DNA from 2 places in the Piscibacillus sp. B03 genome. Region 1 is predicted to be linked to the other one. Evidence: predicted binding sites of a transcription regulator. Region 1 holds the regulator's gene; the other holds the start of a gene.
What was found. Region 1 encodes LexA, which represses DNA repair genes until DNA is damaged. Its sites were predicted from a motif close to CGAACATATGTTCG; they were not measured.
Positions count from the first base shown of each region.

Region 2: a site for LexA is predicted at 5,826-5,839, ahead of uvrB (excinuclease ABC subunit UvrB). Genes of this name have one in related genera too.

Region 1 covers NZ_JBQQCO010000007.1:26,129-35,423, forward strand. The annotation lists gene sirA (sporulation inhibitor of replication protein SirA) at 1-69, opposite strand, end outside; gene tkt (transketolase) at 164-2,158, opposite strand; gene ACTWQB_RS06395 (DUF896 domain-containing protein) at 2,373-2,606, opposite strand; gene lexA (transcriptional repressor LexA) at 2,753-3,373, shown strand; gene glnA (type I glutamate--ammonia ligase) at 3,490-4,824, opposite strand; gene ACTWQB_RS06410 (MerR family transcriptional regulator) at 4,855-5,265, opposite strand; gene ACTWQB_RS06415 (methionine gamma-lyase family protein) at 5,391-6,629, opposite strand; gene hflX (GTPase HflX) at 6,644-7,876, opposite strand; gene hfq (RNA chaperone Hfq) at 8,043-8,264, opposite strand; gene miaA (tRNA (adenosine(37)-N6)-dimethylallyltransferase MiaA) at 8,303-9,295, opposite strand; gene mutL (DNA mismatch repair endonuclease MutL) at 9,261-9,295, opposite strand, start outside.
Region 2 covers NZ_JBQQCO010000018.1:50,995-60,289, forward strand. The annotation lists gene bshB2 (bacillithiol biosynthesis deacetylase BshB2) at 1-553, opposite strand, end outside; gene ACTWQB_RS12450 (YojF family protein) at 566-919, opposite strand; gene uvrA (excinuclease ABC subunit UvrA) at 933-3,797, opposite strand; gene uvrB (excinuclease ABC subunit UvrB) at 3,807-5,777, opposite strand; gene ACTWQB_RS12465 (hypothetical protein) at 6,065-7,258, opposite strand; gene ACTWQB_RS12470 (S41 family peptidase) at 7,780-9,264, opposite strand.

The DNA of each region.
Region 1 (9,295 bases):
TGTATCAATTTTATAATAAAAGTGTTGAGCATAACCTGACTTGACAAGATATAAAGAATATTGATACATGATATGTCCCCCTTTTAGGACATATCATATCAATATTTTAAAGCGAAATTTGTCAAAGTTTATTTGTTATATCATTATTTTTTGTCAGAATTTCTTATTTCAAAAGAGCTTTAGCACGTGCTACAACATTTTCTACTGTAAAACCATACTCTTCAATAACTTTATTACCTGGAGCGGAAGCACCGAATGTTGATATCCCAAGAACATCACCTTCTAATCCTGTATAACGCTCCCAACCGAATGGAGAAGCCATCTCTACAGCTAGACGTGCTTTAACGTTACTTGGTAACACTTGTTCTTTATATTCATCGTCTTGTTGGTCGAATAAATACCATGAAGGCATGCTAACAACTTGTGCATTTATACCTTCTTCTTTAAGTTGTTCACTAGCCTTATGGACTAATTGAACCTCAGAACCAGAAGCTAATAAGAGTAGATCTGGTTTTTCTACCTCATTTACAACATAAGCACCTTTACGAACACCTTCTTTAGCCTTTTCAGCTGTTCCAGGTAGCACAGGTAGACCTTGTCTAGTTAAGACTAAGGCAGTTGGTGTGTCCGTTGATTGAACGGCAATTTCCCAAGCGGCTCTAGTTTCATTCGCATCACTTGGACGAATTAAGTTCAAGTGTGGCATTGCACGTAACGAAGGTAGTTGTTCAATAGGTTCATGAGTTGGTCCATCTTCCCCTACAGCAATTGAATCATGAGTTAACACATAAGTAACTGGTGTGCCCATTAAAGCGGAAAGTCGAACCGCTGGACGTAAGTAATCACTAAACACAAAGAACGTACCACCATATACTTTAACGCCACCGTGGAGTGCCATGCCATTTAAAGCGCATGCCATCGCAAATTCACGTACACCAAACCAAATATTTCGACCTGAGTAATCAGGATATTTAAAGTCTTCTTCATCTTTTAGCATGGTTTTATTAGAACCAGCTAAGTCAGCACTTCCACCGATTAAGTTTGGAATGTTTTTAGCTAATGCATTTACAACTTCACCAGAAGCAGCACGAGTTGCTAGCGCTTTAGAGTTCTCATCATAAGTCGGTAAATCAGCATTCCAAGTAGCCGGAAGTTCCCCTTTAATAGCTAATTCAAACTCTTCAGCTAACTGTGGGTGTTCAGATTTATATTGTTCAAGAAGCTGATTCCATTGATTCTCTGCTTCTTGACCTCGCTTTACTGCTTTCTCTTCAAAATCAGCTTTAACTTCATCTGGCACGTGGAAATCTTCATGATCCCAGTTATAGTGTTCTCTTACTAGTTGACGTTCTTCGTCACCTAAAGGAGCACCGTGTGCATCAGATTTACCACCTTTGTTTGGTGCACCATAACCGATGACAGTTTTAACTTCAATTAATGTTGGTTGATCTTCAGTTGCTTTAGCATCTAATAACGCTTTTTCAATAGCTTCCGTGTCATTACCGTCCTCGACACGAATGACTTGCCAACCATATGATTTAAAACGATCCTCAACACTTTCAGAGAACGAACGGTTTAAATCGCCGTCTAAAGAAATATCATTAGAATCATACATAACGATTAGCTTACCTAATTTTAAGTGACCTGCAAGAGAAGCCGCCTCTTGAGAAACACCCTCCATTAAATCACCGTCACCACAAATACTATAAGTATAGTGATCAACTAGCTCATGGTTATCTTTGTTATATTTCGATGCTAAGAACCGCTCAGCCATCGCCATACCTACAGACATAGCAATACCCTGACCTAATGGGCCAGTTGTTGCTTCAACACCATCAGTATGTCCGAATTCTGGATGTCCCGGAGTTTTAGAACCCCATTGGCGGAAGTTCTTAATGTCTTCCATTGACACTTTATAACCAGATAAATGTAATAATGCGTACAATAACATAGACCCATGACCTGCTGATAGTACAAAACGGTCACGGTTAAACCAAGTAGAATTCTTAGGGTTATGGTTCATTACTTTCGTCCATAACGTATATGCCATAGGCGCAGCACCCATTGGCATACCAGGGTGACCAGAGTTTGCTTTTTCAACAGCATCAATGGCTAATGTACGTATCGTGTTGATTGATTTTTGTTCAATATTTGTCATTAGTAATCCCCTTTCATTTCCGTTCAAATCAGTTACCACCATTTATCGTATATGGTTTAGCAACATCTGACAAGTTTTTTCATACTAAATTTATAATAAACTTAGTATACTCATACCCTCTATGTATCATTTATCACAACAAAAATTATTATAACAAAACTAATTAGAAAACAATATTAAAAACAGACTCCTTTTTAAAGGAATCTGTTAATATTTAATGCTTTTGATCATTCTCTTGATCTCGCTTTAGTTTCTCAGGTGTAACATCGGTCCCCTCAGGGTCCACAACTTTAACTGACTTCAGTTGGTTCTTAAAGGACTGTCTAAAAGCTTGTAAATACTCTTCTCTCAATTTCTTTTGTTCCTTCTTTTCTTGCTCGGTCAATCCTTCAGTCTTTGATTTATTTGCTAATTCATTTATACGCTTAATTCTTTCATCAGAAATCATAAGAAAAACTCCTTTTTATAGGCTCCTTTGTCATTTTACATGGTGATAGATTTTTAGACAAGTTTTTAAATTTTTACGAACGAATGTTTGCTTATACTGGTTAATATTGCTATAATGAACCCAGGATTAACAGTTGAGGTGAAAAAATGAAGAAACTATCAAAAAGACAAAAAGAGATTTTTGATTTTATAGTGGATAATGTGAATTTAAAAGGTTATCCCCCTTCTGTTAGGGAAATCGCAGAAGCCGTTGGACTAGCATCAAGCTCAACAGTGCACGGACATTTATCTAGATTAGAAGAAAAGGGTTACATTCGCAGAGACCCTACAAAACCAAGAGCCATTGAAATCGTTTATGATGATGGTAATACAGTTCATGAACGAGATGCATTATATGCACCATTAATTGGTAAAGTAACGGCAGGCGAACCAATCACAGCTGTAGAGAATGTTGAGGAATTTATTCCGATACCTTCTACGATCTCAGCTACTGAGGACGAAGTATTTGTGTTATCAATCCAAGGTGACAGTATGATTGAAGCAGGAATTTTTGACCGAGACATGGTCATTGTCCGAAAACAAGCAACCGCTAATAATGGAGATATCGTAGTTGCGATGACTGAAGAAGATGAAGCGACTGTAAAACGATTTTTTAAGGATGAAAACCAGTACCGACTTGAACCTGAAAACCCTACAATGGAACCGATTATATTAAATCAAGTTACCGTTCTAGGAAAAGTCATCGGTCTATATCGTGAAATTCATTAATGAGTAAAGCTGTTCCTATATTTAGGGACAGCTTTTTTAATTACTAATAAAAGCACTCAAGACTTAAGCTTTTACCACTTAAATCTCGAGTGCTGGGGATGTTAATATTATTTGGATTAATAACTACTCATGTATTGCTCGCGCTCCCAAGGGTGTACTTGAGTACGGAACATATCCCATTCGATTTCTTTGGATTCAATAAAGTGTTCAAGTAAGTGCTCACCAAGAGCTGTTTTAATGACATCATCTTTCTTAAGTTCTTGTAATGCATCATATAAAGTTGCTGGTAAGTCTTGAACGCCATTTGCTACACGCTCGTCTTTATCCATGACATAGATATTGCGATCAACCGGTTTAGGTGCTTCCATTTTGTTCTCGATTCCGTCTAATCCAGCTGCAAGCATAACAGACATAGCCATATAAGGGTTTGCTGCTGGGTCTACACTACGTACTTCAATACGTGTGCTTAAACCACGTGAAGTTGGAATACGAATCAGTGGACTGCGGTTTTGTCCTGACCAAGCTACATAACAAGGCGCTTCATAGCCAGGCACTAGACGTTTATAAGAGTTTACAGTTGGGTTTGTTACAGCTGTAAAGTTTACTGCGTGTTTTACAATACCTGCAGTGAACTGGTAAGCTGTTTTACTTAACTGTTCTTCACCATTTTCATCAAAGAATGCATTCTCTTTGCCTTTGAATAGCGACATATTTGCGTGCATACCAGATCCATTTACACCAAATAATGGCTTAGGCATAAATGTCGCATGTAAGCCGTGCTTACGAGCGATTGTTTTAACTACTAACTTAAAGGTTTGGATATCGTCACAGTGCTTAACGGCATCTGAATACTTAAAGTCAATTTCATGCTGACCTGGCGCTACTTCGTGGTGAGACGCTTCAATTTCAAATCCCATTTCTTCTAATTCAAGCACGATATCACGACGGCAGTTTTCTCCTAAATCTGTTGGCGCAAGGTCGAAGTATCCACCTTTATCGTTCAGCTCCATTGTAGGATCGCCTTTTTCGTCCAACTTAAATAAGAAGAACTCTGGCTCAGTACCAATATTAAATGCTGTAAAGCCTAACTTTTCCATACGTTCTAAATTACGCTTTAAGTTATAACGTGGACAACCTTCAAATGGTGTGCCATCTGGATTGTAAATATCACAAATGAAACGCGCTACCTTACCTTTTTCTGAAGTCCACGGGAATACAACAAATGTATCAAGGTCTGGGTGTAGCTTCATGTCTGATTCTTCAATACGAACGAAACCTTCGATTGAAGACCCATCAAACATCATCTCATTGTCTAATGCTTTGTCTAGCTGACTATAAGGAATTTCAACATTCTTGATTGTACCTAATAGATCTGTGAATTGTAGTCGGATAAATTTTACGTTCTCTTCTTCAATAATTTTGTAAATCTCTTCTTTTGTAAATTTACTCATTCTATGTTCCTCCTGTTTTTGGTCCATCTCTTAATGGTAAAACCTTGAAAGGTCTCCTTGATTGATGGACGATTTATTTAAGTAACCAGATTCAAGAAGTTCGCGACGCAATAACTGATGTAGTTCTTTTTCTGAGAGATCCTTCTTGTACTCTTTTGTGTCTGATTGCTGTTTTGATTCTTTTTCTTGAATTTGGTTTTCTCTAAGTTTTAGAACTTGCTTAATCCCTGCAAGGTTAACACCCTCATCAATTAATCGTTTAATTTCGATTAATCGATCGACATCATAGAAGCTAAATAGTCTTCTATTACCTTCTGATCTTAAAGGAGTAACTAATTGTTTTTCTTCATAGTAACGAATTTGCCTAGGACTTAACTCTGTCAACTCTGATACTATACTAATCGGAAATAATGGCATTGCTTTACGATCTTTATATTCCATCCTGCCACCTCCTAATTAATATCTATTATATTCAAAGGAAGATAATCTGTCAACAGATGTTAGGAAAGTTAACATATAAAATTTTAAAAAAGAACACAGCAGTCTTATGCTATGTTCTTATACCCTTAATTATTATTTTGTAACATCAGAAATCCTTTGGTAATGGCCAACTTTACATGTTCATAAGTTAAACCACCCTGAACATATAACGTATATGGTTCCCTGATTGGTCCATCAGCTGTTAATTCTAAACTAGCACCTTGAATGAATGTTCCAGCAGCCATGATGACATCATGCTCATAGCCTGGCATATAATCAGGATGAGGTGTGACATGTGAATTTATTGGAGACTGTTGTTGAACGACTTGGGCAAATTGAACCATCTCTTCTTTAGTCTTGAATGTTATGGACTGAATTAGATCTGTTCGATAGTCGTTCGGACCAGGTGTAGTAATATATCCATATTTTTTTAATAAATAAGAAGTAAATACTGCACCCTTTAATGCTTCACCAACAACATGGGGTGCTAAGAACAAACCTTGAAACATTTCTTGTAAACTATATAAGCTTGCACCAGTCTCTTTGCCTAGCCCGGGCGCAACCAAAAAGTTAGCGCTTCTTTCTACCAGATGTTTCTTGCCTACTATGTAGCCACCTGTTTTAACAATACCTGCACCTGGATTCTTAATAAGCGATCCAGCTATTATATCTGCACCTACATCAGTTGGTTCCTGTTTCTCAACAAACTCACCATAACAATTATCTACAAACACAAGAATCTCACTATCAATTGCTTTTACAAATTGAATCATCTTTTCAATGTCAGAGATTGTATAAGATGGTCGATTAGCATAACCCTTTGAACGTTGAATCATAACCATTTTAGTATTCGAGTTAACAACTTGTTCGATTTGCTTATAATTAGGTTGTCCACCTTCAGTTAATTCAACTTCTTTATACTGTATTCCAAAATCCCTCAATGAACCATCCACTTCACCTTTAATTCCAATTACATTTTCTAATGTGTCATAAGGTCGACCTGTTATCGACACAACCTCATCACCCGGCCTTAAATTGCCAAATAATGAAGTTGTAATCGCATGAGTACCGGAAACAATTTGTGGTCTAACTAAAGCATCCTCACTATTAAACACATTGGCATAAACTTCTTCTATTTTATCTCTTCCTGTATCATCATAACCATAGCCCGTTGTTGGGTTAAAATGATAGTCTCCAACTTGCGCAGCCCGAAACGCTTCTAATACTTTCTCTTGGTTGTATGTGGCAATATGTGAAATGGAATTATGTTGCTCTGTAATATTTTGTTCTGTTTCATCTATTATTTTATATAGTTCTGTGTACATTGTGCTATTTTCACTCACTTTGTTAATTGATTATAAATTGGCATATTAGGGTCCATATAACCTTTTACCTTATATTTCTCATCCGCTTCAATAAATTCTTGAATCTCCATAATGGATTCTTGTTTTAAACGATTAATTAATTTCCCTTGATCCGAATCAACTAAAACATCATACTGCTCCCACTCATCTTTTAACACTTCTTCAATTTTAACTAAGAGACGCTTTAAATCAGCTTCATTTTTTGCACTCATTTTAATACTAGGTTGTGAATAGGGAATAAATTCTTCTTCGAGTAAATCAACTTTATTATAAACCGTTAATACTGGTAAATGGTCTGCGCCTAATTCTGCTAATATTTCTTTTACCGTTTTCTCATGGTCAATTGCATTCTCGTTAGAACAGTCTACTACATGCAGAATAAAATCAGCTTCAGTCACTTCTTCTAAAGTCGATCGAAAAGCAGCAATTAACGACGTTGGAAGCTTTTGAATAAACCCAACCGTATCTGAAATAAGTGCATGAAAACCACTAGGAAGCATCAGACGTCTAGTTAACGGATCTAAAGTTGCGAATAATTTATCTTCTTCTAGTGAACCTTCTTTTGTTAATCGGTTAAAGAGCGTCGATTTCCCAGCATTCGTATAACCAACAATAGATATTTGAAATGCAGAATTTCGCTTTCGATTTTCGCGGTACTGATTTCTATGTTTAACAACCTGTTTTAATTGTTCTTTAATATCCGTTATACGATTTCTAATATGTCGACGATCTGTCTCAAGCTTCGTTTCCCCCGGGCCACGAGTACCAATCCCACCGCCTAAACGGGATAGTTCAATCCCTTTTCCATGCAATCGAGGTAACATATATTCTAATTGAGCTAATTCAACTTGTAATTTACCTTCTTTAGTTTGTGCGCGCATTGCGAAAATATCTAGAATAAGTTGTGTGCGGTCAATTATTTTAATATCCCAAGTGTTAGTTAAATTTCGGGATTGTGATGGGGTTAATTCATTGTTAATAATCGCAACATCAATATCGTTCTCTTGAATGTAATGTTTAATTTCTTCAACTTTTCCTGTTCCAATATAATAAGCAGAGTGAACCTTCTCACGCTTTTGAATAAAAGTCTCAATTATTTCAGCGTCTACTGTTAGGGCAAGTGCTTCTAATTCATCCATTGACGAATAAAATGTTTGATCATTTTCAGTTTGAATTTGACATCCTACTAAGATTGCGCGTTCGTTCATTAGATTACTCCTTTTAAGTTATGGTCTAAATTTAGTATGACCGTATAATTCTAGATTAAATAAAAATATAGTAAATGTCACATTAAATGTTTTTTAGAATAAGCTCAAACATAAATGAAGCCTAACACCAAATTGGGTTAGGCTTAACACTTACATTTATAATCGATTATGATTCCAAATCAATATTTCTTGAAGGTGCAAAGGTAGAGATTGCATGTTTAAAGATTAATTGTTGTTTGCCTTCAACTTCAATTAAAATTGTAAAATTATCAAATGATTTTACAACCCCACGCAATTGAAATCCATTTGTTAAGAATACAGTTAAAGGGATTTTCTCCTTACGTAATTTGTTTAAATAAGTGTCTTGTACGTTTGTAGAATTAGCCATACAAACTCCTCCTCTATCTATCTGTTATATTTATAATTCTATAAATGATTCAGCTTTCCTTCTACTTTTTTGAAAATATTTTCAAATGTGGACCAATAATTATTAGGATCGACATCATACCATTGGACTCCTGGAATCTTGTTACGATAATAAGTGAATTGCCTTTTTGCAAATCTTCTTGTATTACGTTTAATTAACTCAATAGCTCTATTACCATCATATTCACCTTTAAAATAAGGAATCCATTCTTTATAACCAATACCTTGCATTGGTTGTACAGATTCACCATATTTGTGATAAAGATTTTTCACTTCATCAACTAACCCATCCTCAACCATCAAATCCACTCTATCATTTATACGTTCATATAGTGTTTCACGTTTCATATTTAAGCCAATTATTAAAGAATCATAAGAAGTTTTAACTGTTTGGTCTTTTTCTATTTCAGACATTGACTTACCAGTTATATCATAAACTTCTAGTGCTCTAATTACTCTTCTAACGTTATGAGGATGTATTTTTTCTGCGTGTTTTGGATCAATTTCTTTTAAACGATTGTAAAACGGCTCAATACCGACTCTTTCGATTTCATTTAAAGTCTGATTGACATAGTCTGAATCACGCTTTACGTCTGAGAATTGAAAATCAAATAAAGCAGAATGAACGTAAAAACCTGTTCCACCAACAATTACCGGAAGCTTATTTTTATACTTCAATTCATACACTTTATCATGTAGGTCATTCTTAAAATTAGCTGCTGAGTACTCATCGTCAGGGTCTAAATAATCAATTAGATGATGTGGAATACCCTCCTGCTCATCTGGTGTAACTTTTGCTGAACCAATATCGAACTCTTTAAAGAATTGCATCGAGTCAGCGTTGATCACTTCACCGTTAAATCTCTTACTAATTTCAATACCTAATTTTGTTTTACCAACTGCTGTTGGGCCTATTACACTAACGACAAAAGGTTTTTTCACAAGTGACACCTTACCTTTACATAATTCGTTTAAACATCCGTTGTAGTTCAT
Region 2 (9,295 bases), on a different contig from region 1:
CTTTAATAGCATCAAGCTTTTTATCAAATGAATCAATTAAATCAACCACCACATTTGGCTTACCTAGTCTCTCACGATGATCATTTGAAAATGCTGTAGCCCAAACAGTAGGACGTTTACCCGGTTCCATCAGTTTGACTGCTTCAAACGTTGCTGCCCCCATGGCATTATGGTCTGGGTGAACAGCAAACCCAGGATAGAATGTGATCACTAATGAAGCCTCTAAATCCTCTAGGTATTTTTTAAAACGTTCAGCCATCTCATCTCTTGGTTCAAATTCAATCGTTTTATCACGATACCCTAGCATTTCTAAGTTCATATCTAATACCGAACAAGCATCCTGCAATTCTTTTTTTCTAATCTCAGGAAGTGTTTCACGATTAGCAAAAAATGGACTCCCCATATTACGTCCCATTTCTCCTAAAGTTCCACAGAGATACGTAACAGGGACATCAGCTTCTCTAAATTTTGAAATTGTCCCTGCCGCACCAAACGACTCATCATCGGGGTGCGGATAGATAACTACGACATGTTTATGATCTTTAAAATTCATTACAGTTCCCCCTTAGTAAGAAAATGGCTCAGGGCTAATTTGTAGTGCAACCATTAGACGCCCTTCACGATCATGACCGGCTAATAACAATTGGTTCTTATCGGTATATTCAAAATCTGTTAAACCCTCAGCATAAATCCAGCCAATATCATGCTTTAAACCAACTCGGAAAGAATCGTCATGTTCGACGACTTTTCCTTGTTTATAAGTTAATTGTGCGTTTCTAATATAAGCACCGACATTATAAGCGTTCGCATTAAAATGACTCGCATACGCCCCATTCGTCGTTTCGAGATGGACATATACTGGTTGATCCGCAAATTGATTTATATAATCTTGTACGACATCTAGTTTAATGGCTTCCATCGTTTTTCCCCTTTCATTTAGCCGTGCTTTCTAAAATTTTCTCTTGCATTCGTTTTCGGTCTCGTTCGAGAACTGGTCCTAGGTATTGGCCTGTAAATGATTCTTCAACTTCAGAAACCTCTTCAGGTGTACCAGTCGCAATAATTTGACCGCCACCTTCTCCACCTTCTGGACCTAAGTCTATAATATGGTCTGCTGTTTTAATGACATCTAAATTATGTTCAATGATTAATACACTATCTCCATTTTCGACTAACCGTTGCAACACAGTTAATAGTCTTGAGATGTCATGAACATGAAGACCCGTTGTTGGCTCATCTAAAATATAGAACGATTTACCGTTTGAACGACGGTGTAATTCACTAGCTAGCTTCACACGCTGGGCTTCACCACCAGATAAAGTTGTTGCTGGCTGGCCTAACCGAATATAACCAAGGCCAACATCATCAATCGTCTGAAGCTTACGTTTAATTTTAGGAATGTTTTCAAAGAACTCTAATGCTTCTTCGATTCTCATATTTAATACATCGGCAATATTTTTACCTTTATATTTAACTTCTAATGTTTCACGGTTATAACGTTTTCCATGACACACTTCACACGGAACATACACATCAGGTAAGAAGTGCATTTCAATTTTAATAATCCCATCACCTTTACAGGCTTCGCAACGGCCACCTTTTACATTAAAACTAAAACGCCCTTTATTGTAGCCTCGAATTTTAGCCTCACTCGTTTGCGCAAATACATCACGAATATCATCAAATACCCCAGTGTAGGTCGCAGGGTTAGAACGTGGTGTACGTCCGATTGGCGATTGATCAATATCAATGACTTTTTCTAATTGATCGATCCCTCTAATTTCCTTGTGTTTACCTGGCTTTTTTTTCGCACGATGTAGCTTTTGAGCTAATGATTTATATAAAACTTCATTAATTAGTGTACTTTTTCCTGAACCAGACACACCTGTAACGACTGTCATTAAACCTAATGGAATCGAGACATCTACATTTTTAAGGTTATTTTCTTCTGCTTTTTTAATTTGTAGCGTCCGCTTTTTGTTAAGTTTACGACGTTCCTTCGGTAATGGAATGAATTGTTTACCACTTAAATATTGTCCTGTTAATGATTGTTCTGCTTCCATTACCTGCTGTGGCGTTCCATCAGCCACGATTTCCCCACCCTGTGCACCTGCACCTGGTCCAATATCAATAAGCCAGTCAGCCGCTAACATCGTGTCTTCATCGTGTTCAACAACAATCAGTGTATTATCTAGATCACGCATACGTTTTAACGTTGCGATTAAACGATCATTATCACGTTGGTGAAGACCAATCGATGGTTCATCCAATACATATAACACGCCTGTTAAAGCTGAACCAATTTGAGTTGCCAAGCGTATTCGCTGCGCCTCTCCACCAGATAAAGTACCTGCAGAACGAGACAATGTTAAGTAACTAAGACCAACGTTCACTAAGAAAGATAATCGATCCTTAATCTCCTTAACGATCATCTTAGCGATTTGTTCTTCTTTTTCACTTAATTCAATCGCTTGAATCCAGTCTAACGCATGTGCCACGGATTTCTCCGTCACTTGGCCGATGTGAAAACCATTTACTTTAACCGCCAAGGCTTCTTCAGATAAACGATACCCCTCACATGTAGGACAATCCTTCTGCGCCATATACTTCTCCATCTGTTCACGGACATAACTCGAAACCGTCTCATGATAACGTCTAGACACATTAGAAATAACACCTTCGAAGTAAATCTCATTTTCGCGGACTTGCCCTTTACGACTTTCATATTTAAATAAAATTCGTTCTTTTCCACTTCCATATAAAATTTTATTGAGTTGCTTTTTAGGGATGTCTTTTATTGGTGTATCCATATCAATCCCATAGTGTTCACAAACGCTTTGTAATAAAGATGGGTAATAATTAGATGAAACGGGCTTCCACGGTGCAATCGCGTGCTGATTTAATGTTAAATCCCAATCAGGTATAACCAAATCTAAATCTACTTCTAAGTTTGACCCTAACCCATCACAAGTCGGACAAGCACCAAAAGGACTATTAAACGAGAATAGTCTTGGTTCAAGTTCTCCAATTGTAAATCCACATTTAGGACAGGCATGGTTTTCATTGAAAAATAGCTCATCACCATCGATTAAATCAACAATCGCTTGACCACCACTCAACTTTAATGCCGTTTCAAAGGAATCAGATAAGCGCGATTCAACGCCTTCCTTGACGATAATACGGTCAACGACCACTTCAATCGTGTGCTTCTTATTTTTATCAAGCTGAATGTCTTCACTGATCTCACGCATTTCTCCATTAACTCGCAAACGAATATACCCTTCTTTTTTAAGGTCTTCTAAAACTTTTGCGTGCTCACCTTTACGTCCTGATACAACTGGTGAGAGAACTTGAAGCTTTGTACGTTCTTCAAGCTCCATAACTCTGTCTACCATTTGTTCAACGGTTTGAGCTGAAATTTCCTCGCCATGTATCGGACATATCGGATGCCCAACCCTTGCATATAGTAAACGTAAATAATCATAAATCTCCGTTACAGTACCAACTGTTGACCTTGGGTTTTTACTCGTTGTTTTTTGGTCGATAGAGATCGCAGGTGATAACCCTTCAATCGCATCAACATCTGGTTTATCCATTTGCCCTAAAAACTGACGTGCATATGCCGATAGCGATTCAACATAACGACGCTGACCTTCTGCATAAATCGTATCGAATGCGAGCGATGATTTACCTGAACCTGAAAGCCCCGTCATGACAACTAATTTATTTTTCGGTATCTCAATATCTATATCTTTTAAATTATGGGCACGTGCCCCTTGAATCGTAATGGACTTCATTTTAATAAATCATCCTTCCGCTTTTAACTCTGCAATGACGTCACGTAATTCCATTGCTTTTTCGAAATCTAATTCTTTAGCGGCTTGTTTCATTTCCGCTTCCATACGTTCAATCATTTCGGCTTTTTCAGCTTTAGATAAATCTTTATATTGCGCAACCTGATCATCTTCACTATCAGAGTCATACGTAGCCCTAATTACATCACGAACTTCTTTCTTAATGGTCTTCGGTGTGATGCCGTGTTTTTCATTATAAGCCATTTGAATTTCACGACGGCGAGTCGTTTCATCCATTGCATATTGCATTGACTTCGTAATTTTATCCGCATACATAATGACTTCCCCGTTTTCATTACGCGCGGCACGCCCCATTGTTTGGACAAGGGACCTTTCTGAACGTAAGAACCCTTCTTTATCAGCATCAAGTATGGCAACCAATGACACTTCCGGAATATCAAGTCCTTCACGTAAAAGGTTAATCCCAACTAATACGTCGTATACACCTAGACGCAAGTCACGAATAATCTCAATACGCTCTAATGTTTTAATTTCAGAGTGTAGATAAGCAACCTTAATTCCCATCTCCTGAAGATAATTCGTTAAATCCTCAGCCATTTTAATGGTTAATGTCGTTACGAGAACGCGCTCCTCTCTCTCTTTACGTTTATTAATTTCTCCAATTAAATCATCAATTTGTCCTTTAATCGGACGAACATCAATTTGCGGATCTAATAAACCAGTTGGACGTATTATTTGCTCTATAACTCCAGGAGAATGTTCTAACTCATAATCACCTGGTGTAGCAGACACATATAAAATATTATCAATATGCTTCTCGAATTCTTCAAACTTTAACGGACGGTTGTCTAATGCAGATGGCAGTCTAAAACCATGATCGACTAAAGTCATCTTACGCGCTCTATCCCCATTATACATTCCACGAATCTGTGGGACCGTTACGTGCGACTCATCAATCACAATTAATGAATTATCCGGAAAATAATCCAATAATGTATATGGCGTTGCACCTGGTTCACGTAATGTTAAATGTCTTGAGTAATTTTCAATTCCTGAACAAAAACCCATTTCATTCATCATCTCAAGATCATATTTTGTACGTTGTTCTAATCTTTGCGCTTCTAATAATTTGTCTTCCTGTCGAAATTTCTCAAGTTGTTCTTCGAGTTCCTGCTCTATATTTTTAATAGCAATTTTCATCTTCTCTTCACGAGTTACGAAGTGTGATGCCGGGAAGATCGCAACATGATCGCGATCACCAATGATCTCACCTGTTAATGCATCAACTTCGCGGATTCGGTCAATCTCATCTCCAAAAAATTCGATGCGAATACAATGTTCTTCTCTTGAAGCAGGGATAATTTCGACCGAATCCCCACGCACACGGAACGTACCACGTTGGAAATCAATATCATTTCGAGCATACTGAATATCGACTAAATCTCTTAATACTTGGTCACGTTCTTTATTCATACCTACACGTAGAGATAAAACAAGATCCTTATATTCATGTGGCGAACCTAAACCATAAATACACGAAACACTCGCTACAATTAACACATCATTCCGTTCAAATAACGCAGATGTAGCTGAGTGTCTAAGCTTATCAATTTCATCATTAATACTTGCATCTTTCTCAATATACGTATCCGTTTGCGGCACGTATGCTTCAGGTTGATAGTAATCATAATAACTTACAAAATACTCAACCGCATTATTCGGAAAGAACTCTTTAAACTCACTATACAGCTGCCCCGCTAACGTCTTGTTGTGTGCAATAACAAGTGTCGGGCGGTTAATTTCTGTCACAACGTTTGATACGGTGAATGTCTTACCTGTCCCTGTTGCACCGAGTAACGTTTGATGTTTTTCATTATGCTTTAACCCATTCACAATCTTTTCAATTGCTTTAGGTTGGTCTCCTTGAGGTTCAAATTGCGAGTGAAGTTCAAACTGATTCACAACATCATCTCCAATAACGATAAACTATCACTATTATAACACAAAAAGCGAACAAAGGTTCTGTTTTTGTTATTTTTACCTATATTAAGGATAAGTTTGTCACATAGATTTTGCAAAAGATGTGAATAAGAAATGCGCAATAGCCCGTTTAACCACGCAGTGAACGCTAGAATTGTTTGAGAGTACTATGTAGAAACCTCATTTTAAACTAAGAAAAGCGCAAGTGCCTGAAGTGCTATGTAATGTTCCCATAGCATACAGACATTTGCGCTAATTTCTAGTATTGATTAACTAATTTCTTCTTGTCTAAGAGTGAATTTAGGTGTTTCTTTCACAAAAATTAATCCAAGTTCATGGTATTCACCTTCATACAAAGCTCGTTGAACAAAACGAACTTCGCCAGATAAATCTTGAACCGCCATTTTACAAAAAGTACGATGTTCGCTCATCGCTTCGTAAAACTCTTGTTCATTTGAAATAGGTTGGTCATGAATTTTCTCTATTTTTTCACCAACAACAAGACCCATTTCATCAGCTGGAGAGTTAGGCATAATGCCTACAATAACAATACCGTCTTCTTTTGGTGTGAAAATGGGCTGTTTCTCTCGATCAATGAAATACATACCGTATTGGATGACAATTCGTCCCACTAAAGCAATTAACACTAAATATATAGTGAATTGTGGAAATAAATATATTCCAAATGAACCGATTAAGAGAACAACTAATAAGCCAGATAGAGCTTTCGCTACCTTACGAGCACCAATATCAGAAAAATGCCCTCTAAAACGTTGTGAAAAACCTATAACAAATGGAAAAAGCATTAATCCAAACTGTTCGTTCAACCCAAATGCTGGCCACCAGTTAAACATGGATAATTCAAGTGCACCAGATGGAACAGGAACAAACGCAGGTACGAACAATAACCTTTTAACTAAATGACTACCTACTGACTTACCACGTTGACTTTTATGAAGCTCCGGAAAAGATAGATGACGTTTTGAAGTCAACAATAATAAAATTTCTGCAGCAAACAACGCCACTAAAATATAACTTACTAACACTAAATCAACTTCAACAAATTCATTTAACCTGCCAGACATTTGGACATTAAAAGTATTTAGAATCCACATGGTAATCGCAACAATTCCTACCGTATATACCGGTGACAGTAACCAAACTTGATTGGTTAGAAAAACTATTGCTACAACTAATGTCAATAACCATAGCCACTCCATAGTTAACATAGATCCTGACATAACAAGTAAGACTGACAACAATAGTCCATAACTAATTCCAAGTAACCAAGTACTTGTCCATTCAGAACCTATTGGAAAGACCCGATGCCGAAACATGCTTCTTTCTTTTTTAATTCGAATATAACCTGTCCAAAATGTAAACAAAATGGCCAGATATAACATTGGTTGAGCAAACAACCACAAAATACCGAATCCTATTTCTCTTAACCACTCTATCGTCATCGCAGTCTAACCTCCGATCAAGATGTACTCTACTTTACTATTTCTTCAATACTAGTTGTTTTCCTTCTCTTGATAGAAAACGAGGCTGGGACAAAAGATATCTTATCCTTAGAGAAGACGAATATTAGGAGTCAAGTTACTCCTAATATTCGTCTTCAATTTTTAGCTGCGTCAAAATGCTTCGCTTTCCGCAGGCACGGTTTCAACTTCCCCAAACTCACTTTCGTTCGGAGTTTAAGGATGTTCGGCTAAATACGCAACATCCATGTTGCAACGCCGAACTGACCCACATCCTGTGGCCCCTCAGCTCGTGCTGTTCTGCGACGACCTGGACGGTCTAGTGTCGGCGTTGGCCACAAATGCTTTTTGTACTACATCTTTGCTTAAGTTTGCGCCGAGTAATCGCAGGCGCAGGACGTGGCCGTTTTTAGCCGACCAGGTGTCTCAGCATTTTGACTACGCTAATAAAACTCAATATTCGTTTTTTGTTAAGCTACTTTTCTTTTGTCCCAGCCTCTATTTTAATTAAACAAAACCTCAATAGCTTTTTGAAGCTGATCATCATGCTCAGAATCGTTGACAGCGTCTAAAATTTGTTGCTCTAGTGCATTTTCTGTATCTTCATTAACAGTTCCAGTTACCTCAAGGTTATTATCTCTCTGGAAGCTCTCAACAGCACTTTGAGTGTGTTGATCAAAATAACCATCAGTACGACCAGGCTCGTAACCTAGTCCTTCTAACATTACTTGTAATTTCACCACTTCTTGACCTGTGTTGTCAACTTCAAGTGGTTCTTCCGTTTGAATCAATGAAATGTAGAAGAATTCAGGTTGCTCAACTTCAACAGTGGGTTCAACACCAACTTCGTTAATTTTCTCACCGTGAGGGTCTAGCCAATCCATAACAGTTAACTTGAGTAGCCCATCGCCAACTTCCATTGTTTGTTGTACTGTACCTTTACCGAAAGTTGTTTGACCAACAACTTCATATCCGCCAACTTCTTTCATAGCAGCAGCTAGGATTTCTGATGCAGAAGCACTACCCTCATTAGTTAAGACTGAGATCGGGTAATCTTTATTACCAGACTCATTTAAATAATACGGTTGAGGGTCTCCTTCTCTAACTGAAACTTGCATAAACGGATCTTCTTTTGGTAAGAAATTCCCTAATATTTCTTGAACAGAATTTAATAACCCGCCTGGATTACCTCTAACATCAATGACTAATCCATCGATATTCTCTTCCTCTTCTAGCTTTTGTAGTTCTTCTTTAAATTCCTGAGATGTCTTTTCAGAGAAAGAACGAATCTCTAAGACACCGACTTTCTGTCCATCATGTTCTTCCACTTCTGAATATACCGTTGTAACAGGAATCGTGTCTCTTGTGATTACAACATCAAACGGCTCATCTTCTCCAGGGCGGTCGATGGTTAATGTGACATCTGTTCCTTTTTCACCACGAATAAGTGAAACGGCTTCGTATACGTTCATTCCTTCTAAACTTTCACCGTCAACTTCAATGACACGATCATTCGGTCGAATACCAGCGCGTTCAGCAGGTGTGTCTTTAATCGGAGAAATAATGGTTATGTAATTGTCTCGTTTCGTAACCTCTGCGCCGATTCCTTCGAAAGTAGATTCGATTTGACTTTGAAACTCCTGCATAGTTTCAGCATCCATATATTCACTATAAGGGTCTCCAAGTTTATTTACAATACCTTCAAGAGCCCCTTCAATTAGTTCTTCACGTGAGACTTCTTTGACATATTCATCTTGAATAACATTCATTGTATAACTTAAAACATCAAGATCTGAAAAATCCTCTTGTTCAGGTTGTTCCTCTTCGGAACTTCCATCTTCTTCATTCTCTTGTTCTTCTTGTTCGTTAGATGGGTTTGCTTGTTCATTTGGTTGATCTAACATTTCAAGTGTCGCAGCTGTGACCCCGCCACCAACGAGCAGAGAGACAACTACAATTAACACTAGCCACTTTTTAGTTAATTCCAATCGTTTCACCCCAATAAATTGCAATGTTTGT